Regions from separate parts of the Paenibacillus sp. FSL K6-0108 genome, predicted to be linked through region 3. Evidence: riboswitches for the same ligand, from Rfam matches in the RefSeq annotation. Region 3 holds a riboswitch; each other region holds the start of a gene.

The links. A riboswitch is a leader RNA that binds a small molecule or an ion and turns the genes downstream of it on or off. The one in region 3 is predicted to bind cyclic di-AMP.
Region 1: another riboswitch for cyclic di-AMP. It lies ahead of MHB49_RS07960 (hypothetical protein); the one in region 3 lies ahead of MHB49_RS00520 (C40 family peptidase).
Region 2: another riboswitch for cyclic di-AMP. It lies ahead of MHB49_RS20585 (3D domain-containing protein); the one in region 3 lies ahead of MHB49_RS00520 (C40 family peptidase).

The regions. Positions count from the first base shown of each region.
Region 1 covers NZ_CP150288.1:1,757,619-1,768,496, forward strand. Annotated here, with positions in the region: gene MHB49_RS07940 (hypothetical protein) at 1-107, opposite strand, end outside; gene MHB49_RS07945 (urease accessory protein UreF) at 382-1,083, opposite strand; tRNA gene MHB49_RS07950 (tRNA-Leu) at 1,506-1,588, shown strand; gene MHB49_RS07955 (glutathione peroxidase) at 1,739-2,215, opposite strand; cyclic di-AMP (ydaO/yuaA leader) riboswitch at 2,582-2,757, shown strand; gene MHB49_RS07960 (hypothetical protein) at 2,875-3,273, shown strand; gene MHB49_RS07965 (HAD family hydrolase) at 3,436-4,128, shown strand; gene MHB49_RS07970 (Nramp family divalent metal transporter) at 4,279-5,574, opposite strand; gene MHB49_RS07975 (organic hydroperoxide resistance protein) at 6,028-6,447, shown strand; gene tnpA (IS200/IS605 family transposase) at 6,762-7,160, shown strand; gene MHB49_RS07985 (RNA-guided endonuclease InsQ/TnpB family protein) at 7,166-8,245, shown strand; gene MHB49_RS07990 (zinc ribbon domain-containing protein) at 8,441-8,686, shown strand; gene MHB49_RS07995 (hypothetical protein) at 8,785-9,063, shown strand; gene MHB49_RS08000 (thiol-disulfide oxidoreductase DCC family protein) at 9,208-9,630, shown strand; gene MHB49_RS08005 (DUF6612 family protein) at 9,736-10,599, shown strand; gene MHB49_RS08010 (VOC family protein) at 10,868-10,878, shown strand, end outside.
Region 2 covers NZ_CP150288.1:4,583,533-4,594,410, forward strand. Annotated here, with positions in the region: gene MHB49_RS20575 (hypothetical protein) at 1-179, opposite strand, end outside; gene MHB49_RS20580 (polysaccharide deacetylase family protein) at 333-1,121, shown strand; gene MHB49_RS20585 (3D domain-containing protein) at 1,254-1,907, opposite strand; cyclic di-AMP (ydaO/yuaA leader) riboswitch at 1,910-2,105, opposite strand; gene MHB49_RS20590 (amino acid ABC transporter ATP-binding protein) at 2,391-3,113, opposite strand; gene MHB49_RS20595 (ABC transporter substrate-binding protein/permease) at 3,100-4,557, opposite strand; gene MHB49_RS20600 (M20 family metallopeptidase) at 4,739-5,914, shown strand; gene MHB49_RS20605 (alpha-glycosidase) at 6,158-7,909, shown strand; gene MHB49_RS20610 (hypothetical protein) at 8,186-8,371, opposite strand; gene glgA (glycogen synthase GlgA) at 8,654-10,096, opposite strand; gene glgB (1,4-alpha-glucan branching protein GlgB) at 10,093-10,878, opposite strand, start outside.
Region 3 covers NZ_CP150288.1:105,092-115,969, forward strand. Annotated here, with positions in the region: gene motB (flagellar motor protein MotB) at 36-854, opposite strand; gene motA (flagellar motor stator protein MotA) at 841-1,641, opposite strand; gene MHB49_RS00495 (hypothetical protein) at 1,876-2,169, shown strand; gene MHB49_RS00500 (4a-hydroxytetrahydrobiopterin dehydratase) at 2,423-2,719, shown strand; gene rbsK (ribokinase) at 2,764-3,750, shown strand; gene MHB49_RS00510 (c-type cytochrome) at 4,088-4,447, opposite strand; gene MHB49_RS00515 (GNAT family N-acetyltransferase) at 4,598-5,092, opposite strand; gene MHB49_RS00520 (C40 family peptidase) at 5,486-5,956, opposite strand; cyclic di-AMP (ydaO/yuaA leader) riboswitch at 5,960-6,097, opposite strand; gene MHB49_RS00525 (hypothetical protein) at 6,352-7,194, opposite strand; gene MHB49_RS00530 (M1 family metallopeptidase) at 7,205-9,196, opposite strand; gene MHB49_RS00535 (YwhD family protein) at 9,298-9,801, shown strand; gene MHB49_RS00540 (transglycosylase domain-containing protein) at 9,946-10,878, opposite strand, start outside.

The DNA.
Region 1 (10,878 bases), 1.7 Mb from region 3:
GGCGGAATGCCATACTGTTCACAAAATGTCTTTTGGTCGACCTGGAGTTCGGTTAGTCGTCGTTTGATAGCCCATCCGAAAGGAGTCACAGGTTTCTTTTTGTTCAAAAGGGTTCACCCCTCGTTGGAATGTAGTGTTCAGCTGGTTATTCTTGGTGTAAAATATATGGATATGCGAGCTGTATAATTTATTATATACGTATTTGCGTCATCTAACAATTAAAAAAGACGTAAATAAGTGTATTTTAATATGTTAAATGGCGTAAATACGTTAAAAAGACAAAATAAATGACATAAAAAACACGCCGGCAATGAGGTTGCGGCGTGTTTTTTATGTTCCACAGTAGGAGGAGGGGGATTATGAAGGGAAGGTGGATAGAGATTAGGCTCTGTAAGCGTGAAGTCCTGCACCAAGCATGTGAAAGCTTGGAAATAACGTCTTCATGGACATTGAGGTTGGTTGTACCAGTCCATCCGCAGCGGAGGCGCTGACGGTATGCCATTCATGCTCCAGGTCTGCGGCCAGGCGAACCAACAGGTCCTGGGTTGTATCTGTGTTAAGAGGTATCACTTTGGAGGCTTCGGTTATGCAAGCACTCATGGCTGAATGCAGATAACCAAGGACCGCCTCCTCGACAGGGATTTCGAGGTGGTGGTTAATCCAGGCGTGAACGGTGGAGAGGCAGCCAACGGATTCATACTTAGCCAGGGTTTGTTCCAGATGGCTAAAATCAATCCATGGGTGGAGTGCGCGAGCTAGTTTAATCAGTCGTTTGCCCATGGTGGAGGCATGTTCTCTGAGGTTCACGGGGGTGCGCTGGACATGAACGAGTTTGTCGATGAGGGCTGTACGCCACGCGTCATTATGATCTGCTGCGGTGTATATACCTTTAATCGCCATACCTTCCAGACGCACAATGCTGGGGTGCAATTGACAGCGCATGAAGGATTCGAGGTCTTCAGCGCTTCGAATTGTACCTTCAGCGATATGGGCATCCATACCAAAGGAATGGGTAAACCCTCCGACCTGGATAGAGGAATCAAGCAGTTTGACGTAATCGAGCAGCTTATTCCCACGGTTCACAATCTTTCGCCTCCTACGTTCGTTAAATGTTATGTTAAATAACATTTATACTCCTTTTTGGTTCGACTTATGTTAGTAAATCCGAATTATATGATATATATATTCACATAAATATCCGCTTTTTGTCAATAGTTTCTTGGTTTTTTAAATATAAAATCTATTTAATGTTATTTTATATAACTTTATAAGTTAAGTTCTACTAAGAGGATATGAAGAGTGGTTATTATAAAGAAAGTAGGGTCATCAGCCTAATCGGATATACAAACGAGATCAAATTTAATCATATGCACTTCGTAGGAGAAAATGACGAGATTATACGATTTATGGGAGGAAAAGCGCAGTTAAAATGATATTAATAAAAATGCTTTACTTTTAAACATGAACCGGGTATAATCAATTCTGTTGCCGATTATTTACGACATGCGGTCGTGGTGGAATGGCAGACACGCTATCTTGAGGGGGTAGTGGGTGTATACCCGTGGAGGTTCGAGTCCTCTCGACCGCATCATAAGAACGATTAAGAAGAAGCTTCCCGTATGGGGAGCTTCTTTTTTTGTGTTTTTTACAGTAAAGACGGGTCCGACCAAAAAAAGGTCATCCCATTCCCCTGAATGCATGCTCATGCTGTCTGTCGGGGTCGGATGGCCTTCACTTGTTATTTAAGCAATGCTTTGATGTCTGCTTCAATTTTATCAGGTGTTGTTTGGGGAGCATACCGCTTCACAACACGACCGGTCTGATCCACAAGGAATTTGGTGAAGTTCCATTTGATGGCTTTGGAGCCGAGTACGCCCGGTGCTTCTTTGGTAAGATGCTGGAAGAGAGGATGAGCGCTTGAACCATTCACATCGATTTTCTCAAACATTGGGAAGCTGACACCATAGTTCATCTGACAGAACTCGGCAATATCGTCAGAAGAACCTTTTTCTTGTGCAAACTGGTTGCTTGGAAAACCAAGAACTTCAAATGGGGAGTCTTTAAATTTGTCCTGGAGTTCTTGCAGACCTTTGAATTGAGGTGTGAGGCCGCATTGACTTGCTGTATTCACGATAAGCAGTACTTTGTCACGATAGTTGGACATTTCGACTTCCTGACCGCGAAGGGTGTTTACTTTGTAGTCGTAGACTGACATGAAAATCGCCTCCATTTCATATTCTTCTACCTTCTATTATATTTATTACAATTAAATATTGCAAAATTAATATTGTTTTTTTATCTCAATTTAGACCTGACATGTATGATCTGTGACTGATTTACTGTTCAAATTGCGCTAAAGAGAGAATTAGAGAGCTTTGAAGAGATGGGTAGAGAATGGATGTGTTGTAAGCGCTATTATTGATGTGAAATGGCAAAAATCCGTCGATTCGTTGATCTGCGCAGACTTTACACCAATATGGCACGGGTGTATGATTCATATCGTAATTCCAATTAAATTAAATTTTACATGAAAAACGAAACAAACGATGATATCGCTCTGATTATTGAAAATAAAGGAACGATGTTTTAATCGCTGAGTTTCCATTCATTCATGGGTGGGAAACGGGGGAACCAACAGGATGAACTGTTTAGAACAGTAGGCATCCATGGGGTGAATTTTCCGGTGACAGCCGGAAATAGGGCGACTCTCGCGCCCGAATCCGTCAGCTAACCTCGTAAGCGTTAAAGGGAGAGGCAACAAGCCGTACGCTGGTTCATAGTGTCTTTTTGCTATGGATTATTGAAGAAGCGTCCGGGAGGCCTTGGTCCCCCACGCTTCTTTTTTGTTGTCTTTTCACGCCAAGGGAGGAACGAATGATGGATAAAGAGATGATCTTAGTAACTGCTCCTAATGAAGCAGGACGTAAATTTATCAAATTGCTGATGTACAAAAAAATGCCGTTTGCCGTTCTGACCAATAGTGCAGGGGAAGAGCGCAGACTCCGGAGAATCGGTGTGGAGCATGTCATTCGCATGAACACGGCTGCTGCTCAGAAATGGTTTTTGCCTCAAGGCAGTGTCGGCAATGTTTTTATTTTTGAAAATAGCTTAAACCTGACCTGTCGATATTTGCAGATCTGCCGCTCCTGGACATCCAAGTCCTTGTGTGTTATTACGGAACAAAGCCATCCCAAAGGGATCTATCGGGGAATGGGAGCAGACCGTATTGTATATTCCTTGAATGGGGAAGTGGGGTTTCTGCTTAATGGCTAGTGGCTAGTACTATTCCTGTGATTGATCCAGTGTCAGCCGCCTGTTATAATTGAAATCATATATAAACGGAAACTTGAGGAGACTCATGCATGTTGGTGGGTCTTCTTTTTTATGGTTTGGGAAATAGGGATAATTTCCTGTGGCTAACGAGGAGGAATAAGCGTGCCGGATGTACGTGGAATACAATGGTTGTTCTTTGATGTGGGGGATACACTCGTGGACGAATGGGAGCCGGTAGATGATATTATCGGTCAGTTCGTTCGTGAAGCTTGTGCGCTTGGTTATCAGGTGGAGATGCAGACGGTGCGAGAACTATTTGCTGCCTCCTACCGAAATTACGAGCAATGGCCGATGAAATTGGCTATTCGTACCCTTATCAGCGATGAGGGGCACCGGGAACAGATACAGGAGAAGCTGAAGTTCCGCAAAGAGCTTGAGCGTCCCTTCCCGTCCGCCGAGGCAGTTCTCCAGACGTTGTCGCAGCACTATAAGATTGGTATCATTGCCAATCAAAGTCCGGGAACGGAAAGTAGGCTGAATAGCTACGGCTTGCGCAAGTATGTGGATGTGCTGGCCTGTTCAGCTGAAGAAGGGGTGTCCAAGCCTGACCCTGAATTGTATGCAGTAGCGTTGAAACAGGCGGGATGTAAACCCGAGGAAGCGGTCATGATCGGCGACCGGATTGATAATGATATTATTCCGGCCAAGAAGCTGGGTATGCACACAATTCGGATTTTACAGGGTTATGGCAGGTTTCAGCCTGAGCTTGCGGATGCAGAGCGTCCAGACTGGACGATTGAATCACTGGAGGAACTTCTTCCATTGTTATTGGTTACTCAAAATTCAGACAACTGAATGAAGAGTCGTATTAAGAGCTAATCCGTATGGATTAGGCTGCTGCTCAAACTGCTCAAACATATAAAAGGCTGATCATCTCAAGGGATACGTTACTTGAGTTGATCAGCTTTTTTGAGTTAGACAAAATACAGTGTAGTTCCATTTAAACTAGAACAACAGAATGGTCTGGATAATCAGATACACATTCAGGACAACGATCACTCCGGCAATGATCCAGGAGATAATTTTGAGCCACAACTTGTTGGCAAAAGCCCCCATGCTTTTTTTGTCACTTGTAAACATGACCAGCGGAATGACCGCAAAGGGCAGCTGCAGCGACAGCACAACCTGACTCAGAATTAGAAGTTCTTCTGTTCCGTGCTCTCCGGCAATAGCTGTTACGATAACGGCCGGGATGATCGCGATCAGACGTGTAACCAGTCGACGAAGCCACGCCGGAATACGAATGTTCAGGAAACCTTCCATTACAATCTGCCCGGACAGTGTGCCGGTGAGTGTGGAGTTCTGACCTGAAGCCAGTAGAGCCACACCAAACAGGATGCTTGCAATGGTCGTACCCAGCAGAGGAGTCAACAGATGGTAAGCATCTGTAATTTCCGCAACTTGGGTCATGCCTGCACTATGGAACACGGCGGCTGACACAATCAGGATGGCTGCATTGATGAACAGAGCCAGCGTCAAAGCGATGGTTGAATCCATGGTGGAATACCGAATCGCTTCTTTTTTACCTTGAGGTGTCTGTTCAATTTGACGAGTCTGCACGATGGAAGAATGCAGGTACAGATTGTGGGGCATCACGGTTGCACCGATAATGCCGATAGCGATGTAGAGCATGGCTGGATTTTGCAAAATTTCGGCACTGGGCACAAAGCCATGCATGACACCACCCATATCCGGTTTGGCGAGAAAGAGGTCAATCCCGAAGCAGAGGGCGATGGTGGCCATCAGCACGATAACAAGCGATTCCAATGCACGAAAGCCTTTATTTTGCAGCAAAAGAATGACGAGTACATCGACAGCGGTAATAATGACGCCATATAACATGGGAATGTTGAATAGCAACTTGAGTGCGATAGCTGAACCAATAACCTCGGCAAGGTCGGTAGCTGCAATCGCCAGCTCACACAAGATCCATAACACCATAACAACAGGCATGCTGAATCGTTCGCGGCAGGCTTGCGCCAAATCCCGTCCTGTCACAATCCCGAGCTTGCCAGCAAGAGACTGCAATACAACAGCCATCAGGTTCGAAATCAGAATTACGGACAATAACGTATAACCGAATTGTGAACCACCCGCAATATCCGTTGCCCAGTTCCCGGGATCCATATATCCAACGGCAACGAGATAACCTGGTCCAACAAAAGCAAGGAATTTTTTCCACCAAGCAGCGTTCTTAGGCACCTTCATGGAGCTATGGGCTTCCCCTAGTGATGGGGCCATGCCTGCAGCCAATGGCTCATTTGAAGGAGTATTGAACGGATTTTTTTTACTCATAATATAATCACCCGACTTTGAAGTATTGATATTCTATATGAAGAGGAACAGTGTCATTCCTTTGATTAAATGTGAACATTGAAACCAAATGAAACCAAAACCAAGAACATATTTAACTGCTTTCGATATGTCTAAACGTTTATGTTGATACTTACATTGTACTACTTCAATTATTTTTGTCTAGTGCAACTTTTGTGTAGGAGGACAAAAATTAGTGGAGAGTGAATCGTGCCTTAGTATATTACCCAACCCTGAATAAATTACCTGTGTTCATTCCCAATGCATGAAAAAGATAAAGATGTACAAGCTGAATAAGGGCCAACAGCGTTTCAAAATGAGCCAGAAGTTTAAATTGAATTGTAGGCAGCAAAAAACTTAAAGGTGAAGGAGAGATTCTTAATGGAAGCTTTATATACAGCAACAGCGACAGTTAAAGGTGGACGTACAGGTTCGGTGGCTTCTTCGGATGGCGTGCTCAAGCATGATCTGAAAATGCCAAAAGAACTTGGAGGCTCAGGTGGTGAAGGAACCAATCCTGAGCAGCTCTTCGCAGCTGGATACGGTGCTTGTTATGAAAGTGCTCTTGCCAATGTGGCACGCAAAGCGGGCGTGAAATTGGAGAATGTGGTGGTCACAAGTAATGTATCCATCGGGAAAGATCCGGCGGATGATGGTTTCCAGCTGTCTGTACGTTTGGATGTTAGCATGCCAGGGGTGGATCACAGTCAAGCAGAAGATCTTGCACGCAAGGCACATGATTTCTGTCCTTACTCCAAAGCAACACGCGGCAATATTGATGTGGTACTTAATGTAGTTTAAGACCTAACTCGTAGGAGTAAAGGGAACATATAGAGCAGGTATCTTTGGATACCTGATGTTCGAGTACAAGACCCTGCTGGCCGTCGGCAGGGTTTTGTAGTTTATAATACAGTTGAGATGCAGGAGATTGCATGTTGAACAGCGTACTATTTTACATAATCCCCGAACGAGAAAGCCCAATTCTTTAGATGTGGGATGAAAGTGAGGTCGGATACGGAGTATCACTATTGTGATGCTTCAAGTATCCGAAATGTCTGCGTTCTTAATTTTTTTAGCTTGTTTCAATTCATCTATTAAACTGATACAATATAGATATGAATGAATATAGAAGAACAAACACAACCGTATCTTTGTTGAACTATCATTTTGTGTTCTGCCCACGATACAGGAGAAAGATATTTCTCAAATCGGATGTAGAACAGCGCTTCAAGGAACTGGTGCATGAGGTATATGCAGAGCTTAAAATTGTGATTGTTGCCATGGAGTGTGACAAAGACCATACACATATATTTCTCAATGCACTTCCAACCTTAAGCCCTGCTGAGATCATGGCAAAAATAAAAGGAGTCACATCCAAAAAACTACGAGAAGAGTTTCCCCACCTTCTGCATTTGCCCAGTTTGTGGACACGTTCCTATTTTGTTTCTACCGCTGGACATGTATCAAGTGAGACCATCAAGCGTTATGTTGAACAACAAAAGACAAGGGGGTGAAGTATATGTCTCAGACCATAACGGTTAAGGTAAAGCTGCTGCCGACTAAAGAGCAGATCCAACTATTGCAACAAAGTAGTCATGAATATATCCGAGTTGTGAATACACTCGTGGCCGAGATGGTAGAAGAAAAGAAAAGGTTGAAGAAGACAACAAAAGACATTCCTGCTAATCTACCAAGTGCAGTAAAAAATCAAGCGATTAAAGATGCGAATAGTGTATTCTCTACCAAAGTTAAGAAAAGTAAATACGCAATCATACCGATCCTAAAGAAACCGATTTGCGTATGGAATAACCAAAACTATTCTTTTGACTTCACGCACATTTCTATTCCATTCCTGGTAGAGGGAAAATCCAAGCGTGTAAAAATTCGTGCATTGTTCATAGGCAGGGACCATCGAAACGTTGACCTTTTGAAGCATAAACTGGGTACGCTCCGTGTCACGAAAAGCTCAGGGAAGTGGGTAGCCCAAATTGCTGTCACCATGCCAACAACTGAAAAAACGGGTATGCGGATTTTGGGCGTTGATTTAGGGCTGAAAGTCCCTGCCGTAGCCATCACAGATAATGATCACGTTCGCTTCTTTGGTAATGGGCGAGAAAACAAATACAAGAAACGGAAGTTTCGTAGTGTTCGTCAAAAGCTAGGAAAACAAAAGAAAGTGAACGCTATTCGCAAGTTAGATGATAAAGAACAACGATGGATGAAAGACAAAGACCACAAAGTCAGTCGTGAAATCGTTCATTTCGCAGTCGAAAATAAGACTTCTGTCATTCGCTTAGAGCAACTAACGAATATTAGGCAGACGACAAGAACAAGTCGTAAAAACGAAAAGAATCTACACACATGGTCATTCTACCGTTTGGCACACTTCATTGAATACAAAGCAAATATGGCAGGGATCAAAGTGGAATATGTGAACCCTGCATATTCAAGTCAAACCTGTCCAGAATGTTCAAAAAAGAACAAGGCGCAAAATAGAAGATATACGTGTCCATGTGGATTCAAGAAACATCGTGATATCGTTGGGGCGATGAATATTCGCTACGCAACTGTGATTGGCGGTAACAGTCAATCAGCCTAGGATGCTATATGCACTGTCTTAGGAGGGGTAATGGCATACCCTAATCTTAGCATCTGTCCAAAGCAGAAATGAAATGAGGACGTTAAGCTTAGCTAAGAATCCCAATCACTTTAGTGATCTTGCCCCTTTAGGGGTGGGAGTGTCAAATAATCTACTCTTGCTTGATGTGATACATTCGAATAAGGGGGAACGACAATGAGTATTGAAGAGATGATAGAACGACGATTTGTATGCACTAAATGCAGGGGTACGGATTGTAACATTAAGGAAGTATCCATGTCAGGAGCAGGGCTTAGCAAAATGTTTGATATTCAGCACAATCATTATCTCTTTGTCGCCTGTTCTTCTTGTGGATATGTTGAAGTATTCGATCCGGATGTGTTGAAAGGAAAAAAACAGGGTCAGGTGGGTACCATTCTTGATATTCTATTTGGCGGGTAAGTGTGCGTGAGTTGACATTGAACTAAAATTTCTTTAATATGACTTAGTACTGAAAAGTGTCATTGCATGAACCAAATTTGAATTGACAGGTGATATCCATGTCTTATAGACCGCGTATTGCACAATTGCAAGTAGCTAGTAAAAATGAAAAAGACGGATTGTATGAATTTACAATGAAATTGGTAGACGGTACACAATGCCGTGTATTCTACTCCCATTCCCCGGAATGGAAGATGACCAATATCAGCCGTCTGCAGAAAACGCCTTGTCCTGTATGCCGCAAAGACTTCATTTGCAAATGCATGGATCAGTGGGCCGGTGACCTGCACCAACAGATGATTGACGACCAATGGATGGAAAAGGCAATTGCCGAGTAATTGCCAAAACAGATACGAGCGTGGGCATTGAGCCTGCGCTCTTTTTCTATTTTCCATTACACCTAAATAAAATATAAAAGAGCGACCTGGAAGATCAAATTGGGTAAGTTACTCTAATAGCACAACTATGAGGAGGCTACGATTATGATAGAAAATCAAATAGATCGGCATCAGGGACACCCAATTGTGCTTGTAGACGGAGTTTGTCATTTCTGTCAAGGCTTAACGAAGTGGATTATCAAGCGTGATCTCGAGGGAAAATATCATTTTGCATCACTTCAATCGGATGTGGCGAAAAAATTGCTGGAGAAGGGCAATCTGTCCACAGACAGCATGGATACGTTTGTACTGATTGAGGATGGAAAATATTATACACGTTCAACCGCTGCACTTCGTCTGGCCAAAGGATTGAAATTCCCCTATCCATTATTGTATGTGTTGATTATTGTACCGAAATTTATTCGAAATGCCGTATATAATACGGTAGCTCGCAACCGATATCGCTGGTTCGGTAAAGATGAAGCGTGTATGCTGCCTACACCTGAAATTAAGGATCGATTCCTTTAAGAGGCTGAAGTGTGACATATTGTATCATTATGGAATGATTGGTAGCGGAAATAATTGGGTAATGACTACGGATCAATTCTATTTTGTATTTTGGGAGGAAATAACTTGAAGAAGTGGACTACATTAATTATTGGGGCATTATTGGCAGTAAGCATGACAGCTTGCGGAAGCGACGCAGATAACAGTACAGCAACGCCGCCAGCTGGCAATGAAACGTCTAACGAGGGCAATACAACTGCGGAGCAGGAGACAAAGACTCCTACGTTGGACGAGTTAATTGATAAAACAAATGCAGCGACTAAAGAAATGAAAAGCTTCACTACAGAAGCCAATATTGATCAAAAGTTGAAAATGGTGGCTGGCGAACAGTCCCAGGAGCAGCAGGTTAAAACATCGCTGAAGATGGATATCATCAAAGATCCGATGACGATTTACCAGGAGATGAAGATGGAAATGTCCGGACAGGAAGCGCAGAATGTGAAGCAATATATTACTTCGGATAAGATTTATTCGCAGGTGGGAGATCAATGGATCAAAATTCCTGACGAACAAACAAAACAACTGATTGAGCAGATGAAAGCAAGCATGAACCCGGAAGGTGAAATGGAGCAGTTTAAAAAAATTGAAGAAGACACTAAAATTACGGAAGAAGGGGACAACTATGTTTTAAACGCTGATGTATCCGGAGATAACGTGAAAGAATTGGCTAAAGCGGTCATGGAGCAAAATGGATCGGATGCCCAAACTCAAGCGATGCTTGATCAAATGAATATTACGAGCATGAAAATGAAATATATGATTAACAAGGAAACCTATTTGCCTGTAAGTACGGATGTGGACATGGTTATGGAAATGGAGCAGGAGGGACAGAAAGTCTCGATGGACATGAAAATGACCAGCACGTTCTCCAATCACAATGGTGTGAAAGAGATCAAGATCCCGCAAGAAGCATTGGATAGTGCTAAATAAAAAGCGTACGGGTAAGCGAGTGTGATCTTCTCTGTTGAGAAGTTAGCCTGATTAAAGCTGATATGATGTGGAACTTCTGATGAAGACACTTCGGATATGAATTGGTGTGAACCGACAGGTTTGCCGAATTCATTCTGGGGTGTTTTTCTTTTTTTTTGATTGCGTTGTGGTTAGAGTCCAAGGTGTTATAGTATAGTCGTGTAAGCGATTGAATATATGAGTTGATAGTAAGTTGAGGGAAGTCTATTTCAGGCAGGAGGTCAAAGCAATGATTGAATA
Region 2 (10,878 bases), 3.1 Mb from region 3:
CACAGTTCTTGCTCTTTATGCCCTGGAATATGCACCGTAGCCCCATTCACCCGTTCACGATCCGGATAAAATGTCGCTACTGCCCCAATATGTGATCTTCCTCCAGTTATCATAAAAACTTTATCTTCTCCAGCCTCAATCACCTGTAAACGAACGGAATTTAAGTTGTATGTACTCATCCTGCTCCACCTGTCCTTTTGATATGTAATATATATGGTGGAATTATGGCTCCGATTTGATGAGTCAGCAATGAAACATCTCACATCATGCATAAATACGGAAAGACGCGGGCATACCAAAGAGAACGCAATTTGGGAAAAGGAGGCACTAACATGCGTATACGCCTCATCATGTTATCCATCATGGTCATGCTTCTGGGAGGAAGTTACGCTCCTGCTCAATTATGGGCTTATTCAAGCCCTCAAACCGAACCTGCTTCGAAGTCTAATTCTTCCGACGAGGAACAGCTGACACTGGGACAGCTCAGACAGAAATATGCGGATACATTTAAAACCAATGGTCCCTCAACAAAAAAGGTCGCACTGACTTTTGATGACGTACCTGATCCTCGGTTCACCCCGCAGGTACTGGATATTTTAAAAAAATATAAGGTACGGGCTACGTTTTTCATTGTGGGACATCGCGCTGAGAAACATCCGGATTTGGTGAAACGCATGGTGAAGGAAGGGCACATTGTTGGCAATCACAGCTACAATCACCCGGAATTCAGTAAGCTGTCCATGAATGCATTTCGCAAACAGATCTTACATACCGGGGATATTATTCGTAATCTGGCGGGTTACACACCCAAAATGATTCGTCCACCCTATGGCGATATTAACGAGCAGCAGCTGCAATGGGCGGCCAAACAACATTACAGCATCGTGAACTGGAACGTCGATTCTCTGGACTGGAAGGGCCTCTCCAAAGAAGAAGTTAAAAAAAACATCCTCTCGGCTGTTAAACCAGGTTCCATTGTTCTGCAGCATGCAGGGGGCGGTGTCGGCTCGAAGCTGAGTGGCTCTATCGAGGCGTTGCCTGAAGTCATCGAAGAATTGCGAAACCGCGGGTACGAGCTGGTAACTTTGGACGAAATGCTGGAACTGCCAAAGGGTAAATAGAATCAGATGCCAGAATGCGGATATTAAAAAGGGGGTTCTTCAATCACATAATCATGATTGGAGAACACCCTTTTGTGTTTAATTTAGATTTAATTGGAGTCACTTATGATAATGTGCAGCTCCATTTTAATTTTATTTCAAAATGTAAAGTTCAACATCCTGAATACCAAATGTGCTCACAGATTGCTTGCTGCCAGGAATAAAGATATCGATCTTGTGACCTTTAATGGCGCTGCCCACATCACGGGCCGTAGCGACAAATGCCTGCTTTGGCAGTCCTGGATGTGTATGACCAGTCACAAGTACCTTTGTACCCAATGGAATGATACTTGGGTCTACCGCAATGGTACCCAATTCAAGCGGATTACCGAAGTAATCCACAGCACCCCATCCTCCATTTTCGGAAGCATCAGAAGAGTATGCTGTTGCCTTTACATCGACAGTTTTGCTGTAATCAAACGTTTTTCCCCATGCCTGTACAACCTTGCTATCCGAATTTACATCAAGACTTGCGGCGGTTACCGTTTTAGCTGCAGCAGAAGCTGTATTCGTTGTTTTACCTGGAATCGTAATTTTCAAACCACCATAAATGTTGTAAGCAGAAATGTCATTGTTAGCTTTAATAAGTGCGTTAAGCCCGACTCCATATTGTTTGGATAAGGTGTAGAAGGTATCCCCTTCTTTGGCCACATGAACTGAATCGGCATGAGCCGGAACGGCCTGAATGAGCATTGCTGCTGTCAGCAAAGCTGTTGCTGTTTTGGCTATACGTTTCTTGTTAATCATGGTCTTCCTCCCTCATTATGCCTGCGAAGTTAGTTGTCGGATTCGGATGGAGGAAACCACCCTATAGGTTCAATTACATTAAAAATTATGTAGCCCTAATTCACCCCAAGCCGTGTGCAAATGATTCTTCCCCAAGCACACTCTGCATCGTTACATCCCCCACACTCCCAACTCCGGAAGTTTCGGCAGGAACAAATATATCACAATTTTGTAACCAAGAGTCGTAGTAAATGTTACCATCTGGCTAATTCATTTCAAATTTAGGCTGAATTTAAGCGGTTTTTTTCAAAAAAATGTCTATTTAAGCTTATATCGTTGATGACAGAAACGTTACTTTTTATGTAAATCTGTGCGTATCCTTACATAACAAAACCATCCCTGCCGACGGGCTGTCGACAGGGATGGTTGAGGGGATGAAATTCTCATCCAAAGTACAGATTTTGCAATTTCATCCTGATCTTCATCCTTAATAACTCGGATGTATTAGAGCACTTTAGCGAGGAAGTCACGTGTACGTGCATGCTTGGGCTCACCGAACACTTCAGCAGGCGTTCCTTCCTCTACAATAACCCCGCCATCCATAAACAGGATGCGGTCACCCACTTCGCGTGCGAAGCCCATCTCATGCGTTACAATTACCATGGTCATTCCGCCCTCTGCAAGCCGCTTCATGACATCCAGTACTTCGCCGACCATTTCAGGGTCCAGTGCAGAGGTAGGCTCGTCAAACAGCATGACATGCGGCTGCATCGCAAGAGCTCTTGCAATAGCGATCCGTTGTTTTTGTCCGCCGGACAGCTGATTTGGATAGGCGTCTTTTTTGTCAGAGAGGCCAACCGTCTTGAGCAAATCTGCACAGATTTGTTCCGCTTCGTGTGCAGGCTGTTTCTTCACTTTAATCGGAGCAATCGTAATGTTCTGCTGCACCGTTTTGTGCGGAAACAGATTGAAATGCTGGAATACCATCCCCATTTTTTCACGAGTTTCATTAATGTTATGTTTCGGGTCAGTGATCGAAACTCCCTCAAAGTTAATCTCACCGGAAGTAGGCTGTTCCAGTAAGTTCAGACAACGCAAAAAGGTACTTTTCCCCGATCCGGACGGACCGATGACCACGACAACCTCGCCTTTTCCAATCGTTACGTTAATGCCTTTGAGCACTTCGTTCTTATCATAGGATTTATATAATTGTCTAACGTCTATCACTTGCACCCAACTTCCTTTCCAGTCGACCCAGCAGTTTGGACAAAATGAACGTCAGCACAAAGTAGATGGCTGCCGCAATCAGGAATGGATTCATCCCTTGATACGTAATATTTTTGACCACACTTGCCTGGTACATAATGTCCACCATACCGATAACCGAGATAATGGAGGATTCCTTGATAATGGTCACGAACTCATTACCGATCGCCGGCAACACCGCTTTGAACGCCTGTGGGAGCACGATGAAACGCATGGCCGCACCTCTTCCCATCCCCAGTGAACGAGCTGCTTCCAGTTGGCCGCGATCCACACCCTGTATACCAGCGCGGAAAATCTCGGCAAGATAGGCACCACTATTAATGGACAGTGTTATAATCCCCGCCTGAAGAGCCGAGAAATTAATCCCAAAAGTCAATGAAACACCGTAATAGATAATCATCAATTGCACCAGCATGGGCGTACCACGAATGACCTCAACATAAGCTGTTCCGATCCAGCGCAAAATGGCGATGTCATGCAGACGGAACAGACAGATGATCAAACCGATAATGACCCCGAAGATTACACCCAGTGCAGACAGTAAGAGGGTGTAGCCCACACCTGTTGCATAGAAGCTTTTGTACTGCCAGAATACTTCGAAAATGTTTTGTTTACTCTTCTCTGCCATCAACTGGCTTGCTTCAGTGACCATCTGATCGATTTTATTTTCGCTTTTCAGACGTTTGAGCGTTCCGTTCACTGCATTCAGCAATTCTGTATTGCCCTTACGAATCCCGATTGCCGCTTCGGCCTGCTCTTCATCCGGAATAGCCGGAGCTAGTCCAATAATATCATCGAGATAACCGGCAGCTACCGTATCTTCAACGATCGCAGCATTTACACGATTGGTTTGCAATTGCAGCACGATATCGGATATTTTATCCAGTGCTGTCAGTTTTGCCCCTGGGATTCCCTGACCAATCGTTTCCTGAATGGAGCCTTTTTGTACTCCAATTTTTTCATTCTCCAGATCAGCCATGGTTGGATATTTATCTTTATCCGCATTGCGAATCATGATGACTTGCTTTGATTTATAATAGGTATCGGAGAAGTCGATGCTTTGTTTACGTTCATCCGTTGGTGTCATACCCGAGATGACCATATCCACACGACCACTCTGCAACGCAGGAAGAAGTCCGTCAAAACCCATATCCTCTATTACAAGTTCTGCGCCAAGATCGGCAGCAATTTCTTTAGCAATCGAAATATCAAATCCGACGATTTGGTCTTTACCATCAATGACTTTATGGAATTCATATGGTGCAAAATCGGCACTTGTACCGAGCACCAGCTTTTTACTGCCTGAATTGCCTGTAGTTCCCGTTGCCAACGCAACAGGAGCAACCGTAGTTAGCAATACCACAAAAGCTAGCAGCATCATGGTGTAACGACTAATCAATTTCAACCCTGTTCTCCCCTTATAATACTTTGTATGCTTTCTGTTGTTGATGCCTGAGTCATTATAAAGTAGAATGCATGATTATGCAATGCATTTCGACATTACAAATCCTGACTAGTTTCTGAAAAATAACCGCAACTATGATATAATTATTGAATTATTTTCATTTTTGCTTAAGGAGTCCACCATGACATATACCAAAACACAAATTTTAACTGTAATTGATCAATATGCTTCCCGTTTTAAAGAGATTTCATCATACATTGGTGCGAATCCCGAACTTGGGAATGAAGAATACCTTGCTTCTGCACGGTTAAAAGAAGAACTCGCCTACCATGGTTTTTCCGTAGAAGCTCCTGTTCTTGGCTTGGAGACCGCATTCATTGGTACGTATGCTGCATCCAAGCCAGGCCCGACGATTGCCCTGTTATGTGAATATGATGCACTACCAGAAATCGGTCATGCTTGTGGGCACCATCTGATCTGCATGATGAGCCTCGGAGCTGCGGTAGGTCTGAAGTCCATACTCAATGAAGTGGGCGGAACATTGAAAGTGTTTGGTACACCGGCGGAAGAAACGCGTGGCGCCAAAGTGCCTATGGCTGAAGCGGGTTTATTCGATGACTGTGATATCGCACTGATGGCGCACCCGTATTACGCGTATGAGAAATCTGGCAGCTCCCTGGCTATTGATGCCGTACAATTTGAATTCCATGGGAAATCTTCGCATGCTGCCGCAAGTCCACATGAAGGCATCAATGCCCTGGATGCGGTTATCCAGACGTTTAATGGTATTAATGCGTTCCGTCAACAAGTGAAAAGTACGGTTCGTATCCACGGGGTTATCAATAGCGGAGGACAGGCAGCCAACATCATTCCTGACTACGCTTCTGCTCAATTCTATGTACGTGCCTCGACGAGAAAAGAGTTGAATATTCTCACTCAACGTGTAATTCAGATTGCGGAAGGTTCTGCTCTGCAAACCGGATGCCGGCTTGTGACATCCAATTACGAGACATCCTATGATGAGATGGTCACGAATGAATCGTTATCCGCTGCTTTCAGTGCTAACCTGCTTGAACTTGGCATTTCACAAGAGGAGATCGTCAGTGGCAACGACCATGGTTCCATGGATATCGGTAACGTATCCTTGCGATGTCCTGCAATCCATCCGTATATCCGTGTTGTGGACGAAGTTCATACGCTTCATTCCATTGAATTCCGTGATCTGGCGCTTCAGGAACGGGCCCTGGATGGTATGATCCTTGGAGCCAAGGCAATTGCTGCAACTGCTTATGATGTTCTTACACAGCCTGGGCTGCTGCAAACCATTCAAACAGAGTTTAAGCAAGCCAGTCGCTAAGTTTTTCGTAAACTGCTGTATATTCATCTAGGGTGTTCCTCTTAACCTGCTTTTCAGGTCCTGAGGAGCATCCTTTTTGTTTTGATAAGTACGTATATACGGACACAAGCTGGAGATGCTGTGAAAAGAAAACATTGAAAAATGTTGAAATTCTTACATTTAGCGGCCGTACTTATGGTTCATATGCTCTCTAACTTGGTTATTTATAGCTATAACTGTATCTTGAGTTCAGGAGGTGTTGTCATGCTGCTCGAAGCGATGTATCACGTTCCCCGCGATAAATGGGCCTATGCTTATAATCCCTCGACGATTCACCTGCGTGTACGAACGAAGAGAAACGATGTGCAATATGTGACTGCACTGACTGGTGATAAATATGATTGGAATGGAACCTATAAGGAAATTCAACTGGAGAAAGCGGCTTCCGACAGTATGTTTGATTACTGGGAAACTGCTGTTAAGCCCAAATACAAGCGCCTGACTTACATCTTCCGCATTACCGCTGGCACCGACAATATATATCTGGCTGATAACGGAATTCACTATGCTCAGCCATATCCTACCGGAGGATATTATGAATTTTCCTACATCCATGAAATTGATGTATTTAAGGTTCCGGAATGGGCCAAAGAAGCCGTGTTCTACCAAATCATGACCGAAAGGTTTGCCAATGGCAATCCCGACCTGAATCCTGAAGGAACCCAGGAATGGGGTGGTAAACCTGAACTGGATAACTACTTTGGCGGAGACCTGCAGGGGGTGCTCAATCACCTGGATGATCTGACGAAGCTCGGTGTTAATGCCATTTACTTTACTCCTCTGTTTCAAGCAAACTCCTACCATAAATACGATACCGTTGATTATAAAAAAGTTGATCCTCATTTCGGGGATAATGAGCTACTCAAAGAAGTGGCGGAACAATGTCATCGCCGTGGAATCCGGGTCATGCTTGACGCGGTTTTTAACCATTGCAGCGAAGACTTCCCTCCTTTTCAGGATGTACTGAAGAACGGTAAAAATTCCAAATACGCAGACTGGTTCCATATCAATGAATATCCCGTACAGATCAAGGATGGTATTCCAACCTACGATACATTTGGGTTTTATGGCAATATGCCGAAGTTCAATACCGCCAATCCCGAAGTAAAAGACTATTTGCTTGATGTGGCTGAATACTGGATCAAGGAGATTAAACTCGACGGTTGGCGACTTGATGTTGCAAATGAGGTGGATAACCATTTCTGGCGTGACTTCCGCAAAGTAGTCAAAAGTGCTAATCCAGAGGCCTATATTGTAGGTGAAGTATGGAGTGATTCCCTGACCTGGCTCATGGGAGATCAATTTGATTCCGTGATGAACTACCCTTTTGCTGACAAGGTGCTTGAGTTCTTCTGTGGTTCTATGGATGGTTATAACTTCGCTAACGAAATGGGATCGCTCATTATGCGTTACCCTCAACAAACCAATGAAGTCATCTTCAACATGCTGTGCAGTCATGACACCCCACGTCTGCTTACTCGGGCTGGAGAAGACAAACGCAGATTAAAATTGTCGGTTGTGTTTCTTTTCACTTATATTGGTACGCCCTGTATATTCTATGGGGATGAGGTTGGTATACGTGGAGAAGGTGATCCGGATTGTCGTAAATGCATGCAATGGGATCCTGCCAAGCAAGATCAGGAGCTTTATGACTTCTACCGTCTGATGATTGATTTGCGGAAAAGTAATGAGGCTCTGCGCAAAGGCCGCTTCCGTTTTCTGAAGGCCGATCACAACGATCCATGCATCATATATGAACGTATGGATGACACTCTTCACTTTACGGTGTGGATGAACAATACTCCGCAAGAACGTACCCTGTCACATCCAATGGAAACCAAGGACTGGAAGGATGCCTTAACCGAAGATGCTGTTGTTCCCACCAATGGCATGATGAATATTAAACTTGATCCTTATGGATACCGTATTTTGTATAGACAATTGGAACCATGTTAATACGCGCCAGAAAATTCCTGAAATATTAAATGACCCTTTGATTGATAACGAATATGTTTTTCCCATTTGTAAAGGGACTTGCGCCAAAGAGATAACATCCCGTCGCACTTGCTGCAACCATCAGCATGTTATCTCTTATGATGTTTCTCTCCGGCAGTTAGGATTATATTGGGAAGGAAGGAAAGATACTGACATAACAGACGTAAGTTTAATATCCTTAAATACATTGGAGATTACAAATGCGCCTTCAAAACCGATACACCGACTGTAGACATATTATTTACCTGTTGTCCGCCATGTTCCCTTGACCAGGGTGCCATCCCCAAGATAGCGGTAACAGTCATTCTCACGAATCACCACAAAAACCAAATGACTCCGAACTGCAATCGGCTCTTCTCCCAAGTGATGAAGCTTATTGTTTCTTATGACGACATTTCGAGCGGGATTCCTCTGCCGAGTCAAAAAAAGCTTTGATCTGTGCTGTCTGATCGCTTCCATCTCCGGGAGCAAAATTCCTTAAGCCTGTCTGTCAAGGTGGATCGCACAGAGGCGATATTACCCATGATCTGGCCAAACATTTCATTCATTTTGACAGCATGACACCCGTCGGCACTGCTTAAAGCCTGCAAATTAGGATTGTAAGTAGAGGTAAAAATTAATGTTGTTCATTTTAAATTCGCCTCCTCCTTATGATCGTACAAAAAAAGCCACAGTACGAATATACTGCGGCTGATTTGTGCAAATCTATTTCACAGATTCAAGCGTTATGCGGCGATAAATATCCATATACTCTTCAGCTGAGACGTTCCAGCTGTAGTCTCCGCTCATTGCATTTTTCACGATCTTTTTCCAGTGTTCTGGCTGACGGTAAAATCCCTCAGCACGGCGAATGGTGTTCATCATGTCATGGGCATTAAAACTTGTGAAAGAGAATCCATTCCCCTCACCGCTGAATTCATTGTATGCCTGCACCGTATCGTTCAGACCCCCTGTTTCCCGGACAAGGGGTACACTGCCATAACGGAGTGCAAGCAACTGGCTAATGCCACATGGCTCGAACCTCGATGGCATCAGGAACAGGTCACTGCCTGCATAGAATCGGCGGGATAACCCATCATTGAATGTAATCTGGGCAGACATTTTCAACGGATAACGATTAGCCGCCTCACGGAACCAGTGCTCATAAGCCGGATCCCCCGTACCCAATACTGCAAATTGAATATCATCATAGTACAATAATTCATCCAATACACGACATACCAGATCCAGACCTTTGGAATCCACAAGCCTTGTAACCATCACCATAAGTGGAGCATCGGGACGTACAGGCAATCCTAATTCTTTCTGCAGCTCAATCTTGTTCTCGATTTTCTTGGACAGGCTGGTTCTGTATTTTACTGCAATTTTATTGTCCGCTGCCGGGTTGTAACTCTTGGTATCAATACCGTTGACAATCCCGCTAAAACGATCCCCCAATGAACTGAGCAATCCATCCAGACCATATCCATAATAGGAGGTTTGTACTTCCTTGGCGTAGGTAGGACTCACGGTCGTTACATGATCCGCAAAAACCACTCCTGCTTTCAGGAAATTGACATTGCCATAATATTCTGCCCCATCTGCCGTGAAATACCGATCATCCAGCTCAAGCAAATCACTGAATAAATCATGTGGAAACACACCTTGATATAACAGGTTATGTATCGTAAAAACCGTTCTCATTTCACTATAAAAGGCATTATGAGCATAGTGAGCCTCCAGTAATAAAGGAATCATTCCTGCATGCCAATCGTGACTGTGCAGTACATCTGGCTTGAACTCAATTTGCGGCAACACTTCGAGAACAGCACGATTAAAGAAGGCAAAGCGCTCCCCGTCATCCATATACCCATACACGCCATCCCGGCCAAAATAGTATTCATTGTCTACAAAGTAGACAGGAATCCCGTCATGGACCAGCATCTCTATTCCACAATAAGGTCTGCGCCAGCCAAGAGGGACATCTGTCGTGATGACAGGGTCCATCGCCGCTTTATACTCATCCGGTATGCTTTTGTATTTGGGTAAAATAACACGAACATCTGCCCCATTTTTCTTTAATGCTTGTGGCAATGCTCCGATGACGTCAGCAAGACCTCCTGTTTTGATAAATGGATGTACTTCAGCCGCAGCAAATAGAATATTCATGCCTTCGTCCTCCTTTTGGGTTTTACTGTTGTGCTATCTTTTGTTTTACTGGTTTTAGTTGTGTTGGCTTTTGCTTTAACGGATTGAGCTTCAAGGGGCAATACATCCGTTTTCCGACGTGTGTTCTTTTTTAAAATAACTACACTTAGCGGTGGCAAAACAACTTCCAGACTATGTGGTTGCCCATGAAAAGGAATCTTTTCTGTAGTAAGCTGCATATCATTGATAATGCCTGATCCGCCGTAATCGGAATGATCACTGTTCAGAACTTCGGTATACATACCGGGACGCATGACACCAATCCGGTAACGCTCCCGCTTGACCGGCTGAAAGTTAATGAGCACAAGGAGTGTATCCGCAGGTTTTTTTCCTTTGCGCACATATGAAATGACACTTTGGGCCTGATCATCCGGAGTGATCCATTCATAACCATCAAAGGAATGATCAAGCTCCCATAAAGCTTTTTCGCCCAAGTATAACCCAGATAGATCCCGTTCAAACTTGTGGAGTTTACGGTGACTGTCGTAGTTCAGCAAAAACCAGTCCAGTTGATCTTCATCTTTCCATTCAATAAACTGGCCGAATTCTCCACCCATAAACAGCAGTTTTTTGCCTGGGAATGTCATAAAGTACCCCATGAAGGCACGCATGCCGGCAAACTTCTGCTCGTATGTTCCAGGCATCTTGTCCAGGAGCGACTTTTTGCCATGAACGACCTCGTCATGTGACAGAGGAAGCACGTAATTTTCAGCAAAGGAGTATACGACAGGGAATGTCAGCAA
Region 3 (10,878 bases):
CCTTAAGCATTCGTTTGTCTACAACGAACGATTTTTTAGTTACCTTGTCCAACTGCTTTCACGGCTGTGTTGTTACTTTGATATTTCCGGATAATCGAAACTTCTACCCGACGGTTTTGAGCTCGTCCAGCATCCGTTTGGTTGCTGGCGACTGGGTGATACTCTCCATAACCGCTAGGTGTGAACTTCGCAGGGTCCAGTGCCTCATTCAATAACAGAATTTTGAGGAAATTTAGTGCGCGATCCGCACTTAAATCCCAGTTATCCTTATATTGGCTGTTCGAAATGGGAACATTATCAGTATGACCAGATACAACAACTTCGTATTCCGGAAACTCCTGCAGCATGCTCGAGATGGCTTTAGCCAATGAGCGTGACTCGGGTTTAACATCAGCCCGGCCAGAGGAGAACAGGGCGTTGTCACTGATCGTGATCTTGAGCTCAGACTGATTCAGCTTTGTATTCAGCTGATCGGAAAGCCCGTTTTTCTGAATATATTGATCAAGTCGTTTCTTGAGTTTCTCCAGATCTTCCTGTTCTTTCTGAGCCATCTGCGCATCTGTAATCTGAGCTGGTGTCTTCTTGGTGATGTCTTCAGGCTGCTGTTTGTTTTTGCCCAAATCTGTCGTGGAATCTGTAGGATTCATGGAGGTATGATCCAATACACCCGAACCACCGTTCAATGCGCTGCTCAGTGCCGAAGCCATCTGTTCAAACTTTGCCGCATCAAGTGAACTCATGGAGAACAGGGTAATAAACAGGGCAAGCAGCAGAGTCATCAAGTCGGAATAGGGGAGCAACCAGCTCTCATCTATATGCTCTTCATGCGGTTCATGTTTTTTAGCCTTTTTCACCTGAAGATCCCTCCTTCTCTTCCAGTTGTCTACGCTCGGAAGGTGTCAGGAATACAGATAGTTTTTGGTTGATAGCGATTGTGGATACACCGGATTGAATGGATAACAGCCCTTCAACCATCATCAGCTTGATTTCCATCTCTTTTTTGGACATCCGCTTCAGTTTATTGGACATCGGGTGCCACAACACGTAACCACTGAAGATACCGAGAAGCGTTGCGATAAACGCCGCTGCAATCGCGTGGGAGAGCTTCTCCATATCACTTAGATCTGCAAGCGCTGCGATGAGACCTACAACGGCCCCGAGTACCCCGAGCGTTGGTGCATACATCCCCGCTTGGGAGAAGATCAAGGCACCGCCGCGATGGCGCTCTTCTGTAGCGTGAATATCTTCCATGAGTACATCACTTACAAATTCCTGATCATTTCCGTCAATAATCATACGCATACCGGCGCGCAGGAATTGGTCGTCAATATCTTCGACTTTCGATTCAAGTGCAAGTAAGCCTTCACGACGGGTGGTGGAAGCCCAGTCCATAAATGTGCCGATTAGAGAAACACGGTCAATCAGTTGTTGCTTTTTGAACAGTACCCCGAATAACTTGGGGATTTTTTTAACTTCAGACATGGGGAATGCCATGAAAATAGTTGCTGCCGTACCAACAAAAATAATAACGTAGGCTGCCGGGTTGTTAACCAGGTTGATTAGGGGCGCCCCCTTCAGGAACATCCCCAATACAAGTGAAACCAGCCCTAAAACTAGTCCGATAATCGTTGAAATTTCCATCATACACCTCATCCATGAGATAAAATTGAATCCTTTCAAGCGGCTTTATTCGGGCTTCCGGACGAACGTTACACCGCAATCCGTTTAATGTTAGGCACCCTATAGGGTGGCAGAAACAGTTAAAACGGTCATGTATAGTATTTATCGACCAGATGGCCTTTTTTTTTAAGGGTAATTTTCAGGTATAATAAGATCAAATCTGCTCCTTAGGGGCTAAATAGGAGTGAAAAGCCAATGGGCGTAAAGCATGGACGGGATTATGAAGGAATATTGACAGATTTGACACAGGCTTTAGGTCGAATACCGGACCGCTACGTTTTCTTTGAAATGGACGAGGAAGAGTGGTCCCGCCTTGGTGTGACAGAGCAGCTCGAAGTGGATGAGGCGCTTGCGGAAGATCTGTTCTATGCGCTGGGTGAGGAGTCTGTTATCCCGGTGGGAAGTGGAGTGGTCATTCATGACAAGGATCAGCACCGAATTCATATCTTAATCGGGGAAGAAGAGCTGACTTTTGTACCACTCATTTAGTATGCTTCCATAAGGTTTTTGGCATGGAAAACGGAGTAGAAGAATCTCCCTAAAGCCTTATGGCTAGTGGATCTAGCGCCATTTGTACTATTGGAATTTGAGGCTTGTCCGTGGTAAGATGATAGTCATGAAACGGGCGAACCGCAGGGCGGTGTACCTATGCGCTTAGGTTGCTATGGGTAACACCAAAGGTTTCGGTGGCAGCATGGACAGGTGTCTGTGATGAGCCATCATATGGGGAGGAAGATAACGTATGGTTTTTTCGCAAGAGGAAGTCGAAGCTCATCTGGGAAGGCTGGAAGGCTGGGAACTGGAAGAGGGACGATGGATTGTCCGCAAGTTCGTATTCTCCAACTACATGAAAGGGATTGCATTTGTGGACGAGGTCGCAGCGATTTCGGAAGCGTTCAATCATCACCCTTTCATTACGATTGACTATACAACGGTGACACTGCGTCTCACATCATGGGATGAGGGTGGCATCACATCTGTAGATATTAAAGAAGCAGGGCAATATAACGAAGCTTTTGAGAAAATGAGGTCGGAATAACCGGGATCGGTTATTATCGCACTACTGAAATGAGTGAAGCATACATGTCAGACGATAATCAGAACAAACCTCTTATTGCTGTCGTAGGCAGCCTTAATATGGATCTGGTCGTGAAGACGGATATTATCCCTGAGGAAGGCGAAACGGTGAGCGGGGAGGAACTGCACTATTTGGCTGGGGGCAAAGGCGCCAATCAGGCGGTTGCTGCTGCACGACTGGGCGGACAGACAACAATGGTTGGTGCTGTAGGTTCGGATGGTTTTGGTGAACGCCTGCTGCATAGTCTAACGGAAAGCGGGGCGGATGCCTCGCAGGTTCGTATTCTGGATGATACCGTTACAGGTACAGCCTCCATCTGGCTATCCAAAGGAGATAACCGGATTATTGTCATTCCCGGAGCGAATGGGCAGGTCGTGCCTGCGATGCTGGAGGAGGCGGATACGGTAAAAAGCCTGACTGCAGCCGCAGCGGTGCTGCTGCAGCTGGAGATCCCGCTGCCTGCGGTCACCCGCGCCGCCCAACTGGCGGCTGAAGGCAGCGCATTGGTGGTGCTCAACCCGGCCCCTGCTGTGCCGGGTCTGCCCCAGGAGCTGCTGCGGTGCGTCGACGTTGTCACGCCGAACCGCAGCGAGCTCGCCGTGCTCACCGGCCGGGATGATCTCCGGCCGGAAGACGTGGATGCGGCGGTCGCAGAGCTTGCCGCATCCCTCGGGGCCGCTGTCGTCACGACGCTCGGTCCCGAGGGGGCTGTGTACGCGGCAGCGCCTAGCGGCCGCGTACAGGCAGGGCGTGCCGGCGCGTGCCGTGCGCCCGGCTACGCCGTAAGCGCCGTCGACACGACCGGCGCTGGCGATTGCTTTAACGGCGCGCTGGCGGTAGCCCTCGCGCGCGGAGAGACGCTTGACACGGCGGTAAGTTTCGCCATGGGCGCAGCCGCGTTGTCCGTGACGAAGCTCGGCGCCCAGTCCGGGATGCCGTCCGCACGTGAAGTGGAAGCTTTTCTCGCTGAGCAGGAGGCAAAGACCCAGTAATCTATGCAAGCTTTTAGGTGAACCAGAGGCGGCATGCGGCCGTAGGATACGCCAATGCAATCAGAGAAATCATAGCGTGCAATTTTCCAGCGGGTATACCTAATATATGACCAAGAGGCTCTTACTTCCCAGCGCGGGTGAGTAAGAGCCTCTTCTTTTGTATGACCATCGATAAACCCAGCAACCCCTGTAATATTGAATACAGGGGTAACTACGTTGTGTGTCCAGCTTCAGTGTGGTTTGGTATGCACGAAGGTGCAGGAGGTGACCAAGATTGAAATCACTAACCCACTATACATGCAATCCGTCACAGACTGATCGCCTTGAACATCTTGGATTACTTCTTCTCTGCCAGCCACATCGCAACATTTGCGATTTCTTCATCCTTCAACTTGTCTTTGAACGAAGGCATACCGCCGCTTTTACCTTTGACAATCGTGGTATAAATCTTCTCCACATCGTCCTGGCTACCAATCTTCTGCAGACTAGGGCCCATGCCCCCTTGAAGCTGATCACCGTGGCAGGTAATACAGTTTGCTTTGACTAGTGCCTCAGCCTGTCCTGCATCCATTGTAACTTGTGGCATCGTCGGTTTCGCTTCTTCTGCAACTTCCTCTTTCCCTGGAAGCGTAAACATTAAAACAATAGCTAAAGCGCACGCTGCAAAAAATACCCCGCTCATGATCCATTTGTGCATCCCTTATGTCCCCTCCAGAATGAAAGATCATCTAACCTGAAACTATCCATATCATTATAACGGAACCTGTAGTTACATCATAGCATTTTGTGGTAATTTTTTGAACTAATCACATAACCGGGGACTTTCAAGGTGCTTTTATAGCCTTTTTTATCCGCGTGGACCTTGATAGACCATGCAATAAAAAGGTTTCAAACCGCTCGGTGTCTGTCGCTCGTATGTATCCTGCGTAACAAATCCGGCTTTGAGATAGACGCGAATGGCACGTTCATTCCATGTCAGAACTTCCAGATCTATTTCGTTTGCAGGGTTCCGGCGAATGGCTTCCTGCACAATGGCCGAGACAAAATCCGTCCCTTGACCATGACCACAGCGTTCGGGATGCATGCCAAGCCCAATGCGGGTGACACCTTCAAGTGCAAAGTATTGAGCGAAACCGCAAATTTGCCCATCCTCCCCCAGTACGACCGCATATTGTTCTTTCCGTAGCTGGGGATCGCCAAATTCCACCTCAAGTGCTTTCATCTGCTCCCAGGGCAGCCAGCTATAAATATTATAAGGCGGGTCATACTGCCAATCGCAGATGAGCTTCGCATGTTCTTCTTGCATGGGCACAACGTGAAACATCACAGGGGCTTCATCCATACAACTGCATGCTCCTCTCATTGTGAACAAGCTATACTGGTTTTGAATTGTCCATATACATATGTCATTCCATATGTAAGTCTGTTTTCACTCTACAAAAGAGGCGTTCATTTGGCAAGTACCCGTTTGAGAAAAAAAGTGAAACAAAAGTTCCGGTAATTTCGTTTATATTATAGTGGGATGGGTAAAAACATTATAAGAGCACGGACAAAGCAATAAAAATTAGCTCTATAAAAAGCTAAAGTTGGTTTAATAGCTTATCCTGAATACGTTTAGAGAAACAAAGCACAAAAAAACCGCCGGATACATTCCTGCGGAGAATGTACCAGACGGTTCTATTATGCTTCGTTACAGTAGTTTTATTGTTCCAGCATGACGTTGCTCAGTTTGTCCCTAGTCGATGGCCAATGTTTCATATGCGTCCGTGCTCATAATGCGTTTAGCGCCAACATAGCGGTTAGCCCAGTAGCTTTCACTTAATGCGCTGATTGTAACTCCTTTGGAAGAAGAGGAGTGTGCAAACTTACCATCCCCTACAAAGATCCCTACATGCGAGACCCCTTTGCCCGTTGTATTGAAAAATACCAGATCGCCTGGTCTCATTTCCATACGGGATACTGAATCGCCCATGTCGAATTGTGAACTGGATTGGCGAGCCAGATCAATGCCCAGCTTGTCGAATACATAACTTGTAAACCCAGAGCAGTCAAAGCCGTTAAGCGTTGTTCCTCCGCTTTTGTATGTAGTTCCCATTGCTGAATCAATGACTTGGTCCATTTTTGAATCTGCGAATGCGCTGCCTGCTCCAAGCGATAATGCGAATGTCAGGCTAAGTACAGCTGCGGTTAATTTCTTCTTAAACAAGAGATATACCCCTTCCAATGCCTACGAGGTTAGCTTAAGGATTCGGTTGAAGGTCCCCTATGATCCCTCTGTTGCAAGATCAATTCACCCATAACTGGTTCCCCCGCTTCCCAGGTGCTAGGAATTTGGCTATGCTAGTTATGCACCTGCGAAATCAAGAAATGACGATTAAATTTTAAGTAGTTACAAATATGAAGGTAAAGATTACAAAGTTGTTACTAAAAACTCACTGCGATTATTGTAACAGAGGTATACCACTTTGGCAACGTTTAACAACAAAATTAACAAAAAAAACCTCGACCTTTGACGGGGAAAGGTCGAGGTTTGCTTATTTAACGGCATTAGATGAGCATAACACTTTACATAGAGATGGTAACAATTTTTAACCGTTCAGTTTATTCCTTGACCGAATTGGACTGCCATAATCGAAAATGGGCGCATATTTTCCACAGGCTCAGCAAACACCTGGCAAGTGGATACGTCTGTTGTAGTATAAGACCGATTAAGCCCGTTACTAACCATGAAGCTGAAGTAAAGGCGCCAAATACCAGCAGATGAAGGCCTCCTAGCAGGACTGCAATGCCAATAAGAGGGATGACCTGGCGTAGCGCAATCCATAGAGCTTGAAACGTACCAAGCGCTCCACCTTCTCCATCAGGAGCCGAGATACCAAACTGCATGTAGAGCAGGATGTGATGGATAACCCACCCGTATACAATCCAGCCAACAACATAGGGTATACCAGGCAGAAGCAGATGGAGAGAATGAAAACCTTCCATGAAGATGGAATAGAGCTTTGGTGCGAGCCAATATGCCGGTAGCAGCAGCAATAGGGTGCGAATGGTGTAGAGCAACAGCATTGGCTTCCACAAATTTTTGACGCCCCGAATGAATGGGATACGTTCTTCCGAATGATTATAATGCTGGAGCGAGTAGAGCAGCCCAGCCTGAATGAGAGGGCTAATCAGCATCCTTAGCAGTAGCATAGCGCCTAGAATCCACAGATAGCGATGAACCTCCGAGTTCGTTGAAAGGCCGAGCTGGCTCTCCATTTTGAACAAGATTGTACTTAGCTCCCCGGCATCAGGATCAGGATAACGCAGGAGCAGCGGGACCACCGCTGACTGTACCATTCGATAAAGGAAGTATCCCCATATTAATTGATAGAGAAACAAGAGTGCTGCAATGAACATATGCTGACGGACGAGAAACCAGCCTTCACGTATTTTCGCTTTCACTGTATCCACCTCACCATGACAGACTTCCGAATATGGCTTCTATAATTTTGGTTGCGCTCATGCTCCAGCGGGATTTGGTTGGCTCATCCAGTCCGGCTTTCAGAAAATTGTTCATATGGTGGTTCTCCAGCACAATGGTGTACAGCGGATCAGTCATTGCCCAGGAAACAGGGGAAGTATAGGTTAGTTTGTAAGTAATGCGTTTGTCGCTTCCATCCCATTCCTTAGTCAGGGTTTTTCCATCCTCGAACACGATTCGAACAGGTACTTTTAAATAGTCACTGCCTTTTTTCTGCAATGTAACTGACGACTCGTACAACGTTTGGCCGTCTTTCAGGATCGGATTGATTGCGATCTTCTCCACTGCAAAGTCAGCCATGCCGTCACCGTATACATACTGATTAAAATAATCGTTCCAGGATGCCCGCGTAACTTGCTCCACAACCTTTTGAAAATCAGATGAAGTAGGGTGTTTAAAGCGGTATTTCTTCACATAGGTCGAGAGAATACGTTCCATTGTTTTTGTACCAACCTGCTGTTCTATTCCGAGTAATACGAGCTTGCCTCGTGTGTATACATTTGCTGCATATTGATTCTGGGAATCAAACTTCCAGGAGTCCTGTGTCAATGAAGCTGGAGAAGTAATGAGAGCTGATTGTACAGGCAGATTCGGGATAAGTCCGTATTCCTGTTCCATCACTTTGTCTTCCGCATAGGAGGTGAATCCTTCATCCAGCCATGCTTCTTCAAATTCATTACTCGCGACCATGCCGTAAAAATACTGATGCCCAATCTCGTGCACAACCGTGCGTTCCAGATCGTAACCAGGAGTAGAATCATCCGCACCGAAGGCAGTGACCAAAGTAGGGTATTCCATTCCCCCTGCGCCATTCCCCGATTTGGGCGGGACAACGATAGATAGTGTGGAATACGGATAAGGGCCAAACCATTTGCTATAATTGGAAAGCGCTGCTTTGGCGGCGTAGAAATAACGTTCCTTCAAATCCTCATGAGCAGGGTCGAGATAAAGCTTGATTCGAACGCCTGGTACATTGGGAGCAGAGAAGGGCTCCTCCGCATAAACAAAATCAGGAGAGGCTGACCAGGCAAAATCATGCACATCATCGGCATAGAACTGATATACTTTTTCGCCATTCTTCACAACAGCTTGCTGGGTTGGAAATCCAGTAGCGGCTACTTTGTATGTTTCCGGTACCCGAATACGCACACTATAGATCCCGAAATCAGCGTAGAACTCTGAATTGCCGTGATACTGATGCAGATTCCAGCCTTCGGTCGTTCGACCTCGTGTGCCAATTGGCTCATATACGCTGAGTTTGGGGAACCATTGGCCTGCCATAACAAAGTTATCTGCTGTTCCCATGCGGGCGAAAATTTTCGGCAGCTTGACCTCAAATCGGGTGCGAAGCGTGATGCTTTCACCACCTTTAACGGGTTTGGGCAGCCTTACCTTAATGAGGGTAGTATCTTTCATGTTCCCGTCATCCGGTTGCACATACTGCATCCGATGCAAGAGAGAAAGCCCGTCCTCTGTTTTCATTTCTGTAATATGCATGGAACCATAACCGTTCGTGGGCATGACATCACCACGAAGTTTCCCCCCGGATTCTTTCATAAAGGTGGTGTCGGCAGAGGAGAAGGCGTTGGGATACATGTGAAAATAAAGTTCGCTGACGGTTTTCTTGCCTGGATGTGTCCAGGTTATCGTCTGGGTCCCCTGCAATACATTTCCGTCTACCAGCTTCACATCCATGTGATATTCCACTACGCGGTTGCTGAATACTTCAGCGGTAGGTGTCTGTATACTTTCCGGAGATGTTTGGGTTTTGACGGGTGCCGTAGGCTTGCCCGATTCCGGGGCGAGCGCAGGCAAGTCAGAATGAATGGAACGTGTGGAACCCAGACCAAGCCATATCCCTCCGGCAACTACACACAGGGCTATAATTGCGGTGAGCCAGCTCTTGGCACGTCGTGGAATCATCGTTAAATACCTCCCGTTGACAAGCATCTACAGCATGTATATGTTTGCATTGGGGCGATTATTAGTTAAAATATTTGTATCAACCCTTGGAGGCTATAAACATGGACCAAAACGAGCAAAACGGCAAAAAACAGATTGCCTTGAATATCGTTAGTGCAAAGAGCAAACACAAAGGCTTTGGTGCAGGCTCTATTGATCTGAACAACCTGTCTCCGGTTATTATTGATAACGGAGAGGCTAAGATCGATATTGGTGCAATGCATGCGAAGAGTAAGGTAGAACGCAACATCAAATTCTCGACCAACCGTGAGGATGTACCCAATGGACGCCAGGTATGGCTGGTATGGGTAGCTGTGGACCGTAACGAACAGGGGCAGTTCTATGGTGGAGCAACTGCATGTGAGATGTGGATTGATACCGAAGCACGGCGTGGATGGAAACTGCTGGCGGATCATGTGAATCGCATGGATTATGCCATGAAGCGCCGGTTCATGCTGGATGAACTTGGACCTGAAGATCGCGCAGCACTCAAGACGCTGCTGACTACGCATAACGAAGAATGGTGGAACGCTTCTCCGGATGAATTGAAAGAAGCACTCGCTTAATTAATGAATGTTCAAAGCTGTTCAAAAAAAAGAAGCAAAAGCCCCAGGACCGAGATGATCGGTTCGGGGTTTTTGCTTGTATGCTAAAATTAAATTTTACAGACGCTGACGTAATTACGTCATTACGTTTTTGCGTCACTTTGGTTACTCCACCCACCAGCGTTTGAAATCCTTCCACCATGAATGCTTCTCTTCCTGTATTCCCTGCTGGTTTTGCACTTCGCGACTGTCTTTATCATTCTCTGAACCCGAGTTGTCTGAAGCGCTGCGACAGACCTCGGTCGGCTCTGTGCCATCAATAAAAACTTCCAGCCTTTTCTCGGCACAGCCATTGCCAGCCAGTTTACCGGATTCAGGATCGATATATACACTGACGACGTTATCCGGTACGGTGAAAATCTTTGGTGGAACGCTGGCGAGAGCCTGTTCCGTAAACTGGGCAAACATGGGTGCCGCACGGCGTCCATCAGATGTAGAAATGGCTTTGCCTTGATCGTAACCGACCCAGACGGCCGTTGATAGCTCTGGAGTGAAGCCGACTAACCAAGCGTCCGTATTCGTTGTCCCCGTTTTGCCGGCGACAGGCCGTTTTATCGTTGCGGATACCCTATTGCCCGTTCCGCCATTCTCAAACACACTTTCCATCAATCGCGTTAATACATAAGCGGCAGCGGGTTCGACGACCCTCTCAGCCTTGGTCTGAGGCGCCTCATAGATGACTCGTCCTGCGGCATCTGTCACCTGCAGAATGGCTACAGGAGGTGTCCTCTGCCCTCCTGCGGCGATCGCGGAGAATGCTGAAGCCATCTCCAATGGACTAACAGGTGAGGTGCCGAGTGCAAGAGAAGGTACCGGGCTCAGGTTGCTCGTAATCCCTAGATTCTTGGCCATCTTCACCACTTGTTCAGGTCCAATCTGCATAATTGTATTGACCGCGTAGATGTTGTCCGAAGCGGCGATCGCCTGTCTCAGATCAATCTCACCTAAATACTTATCCCCGAAGTTGCCGGGTTTATAGGTCTTGCGATCATTGTCATAATGAAACAGGGTCGGCTCGCTTTTAAACATGGACGCACT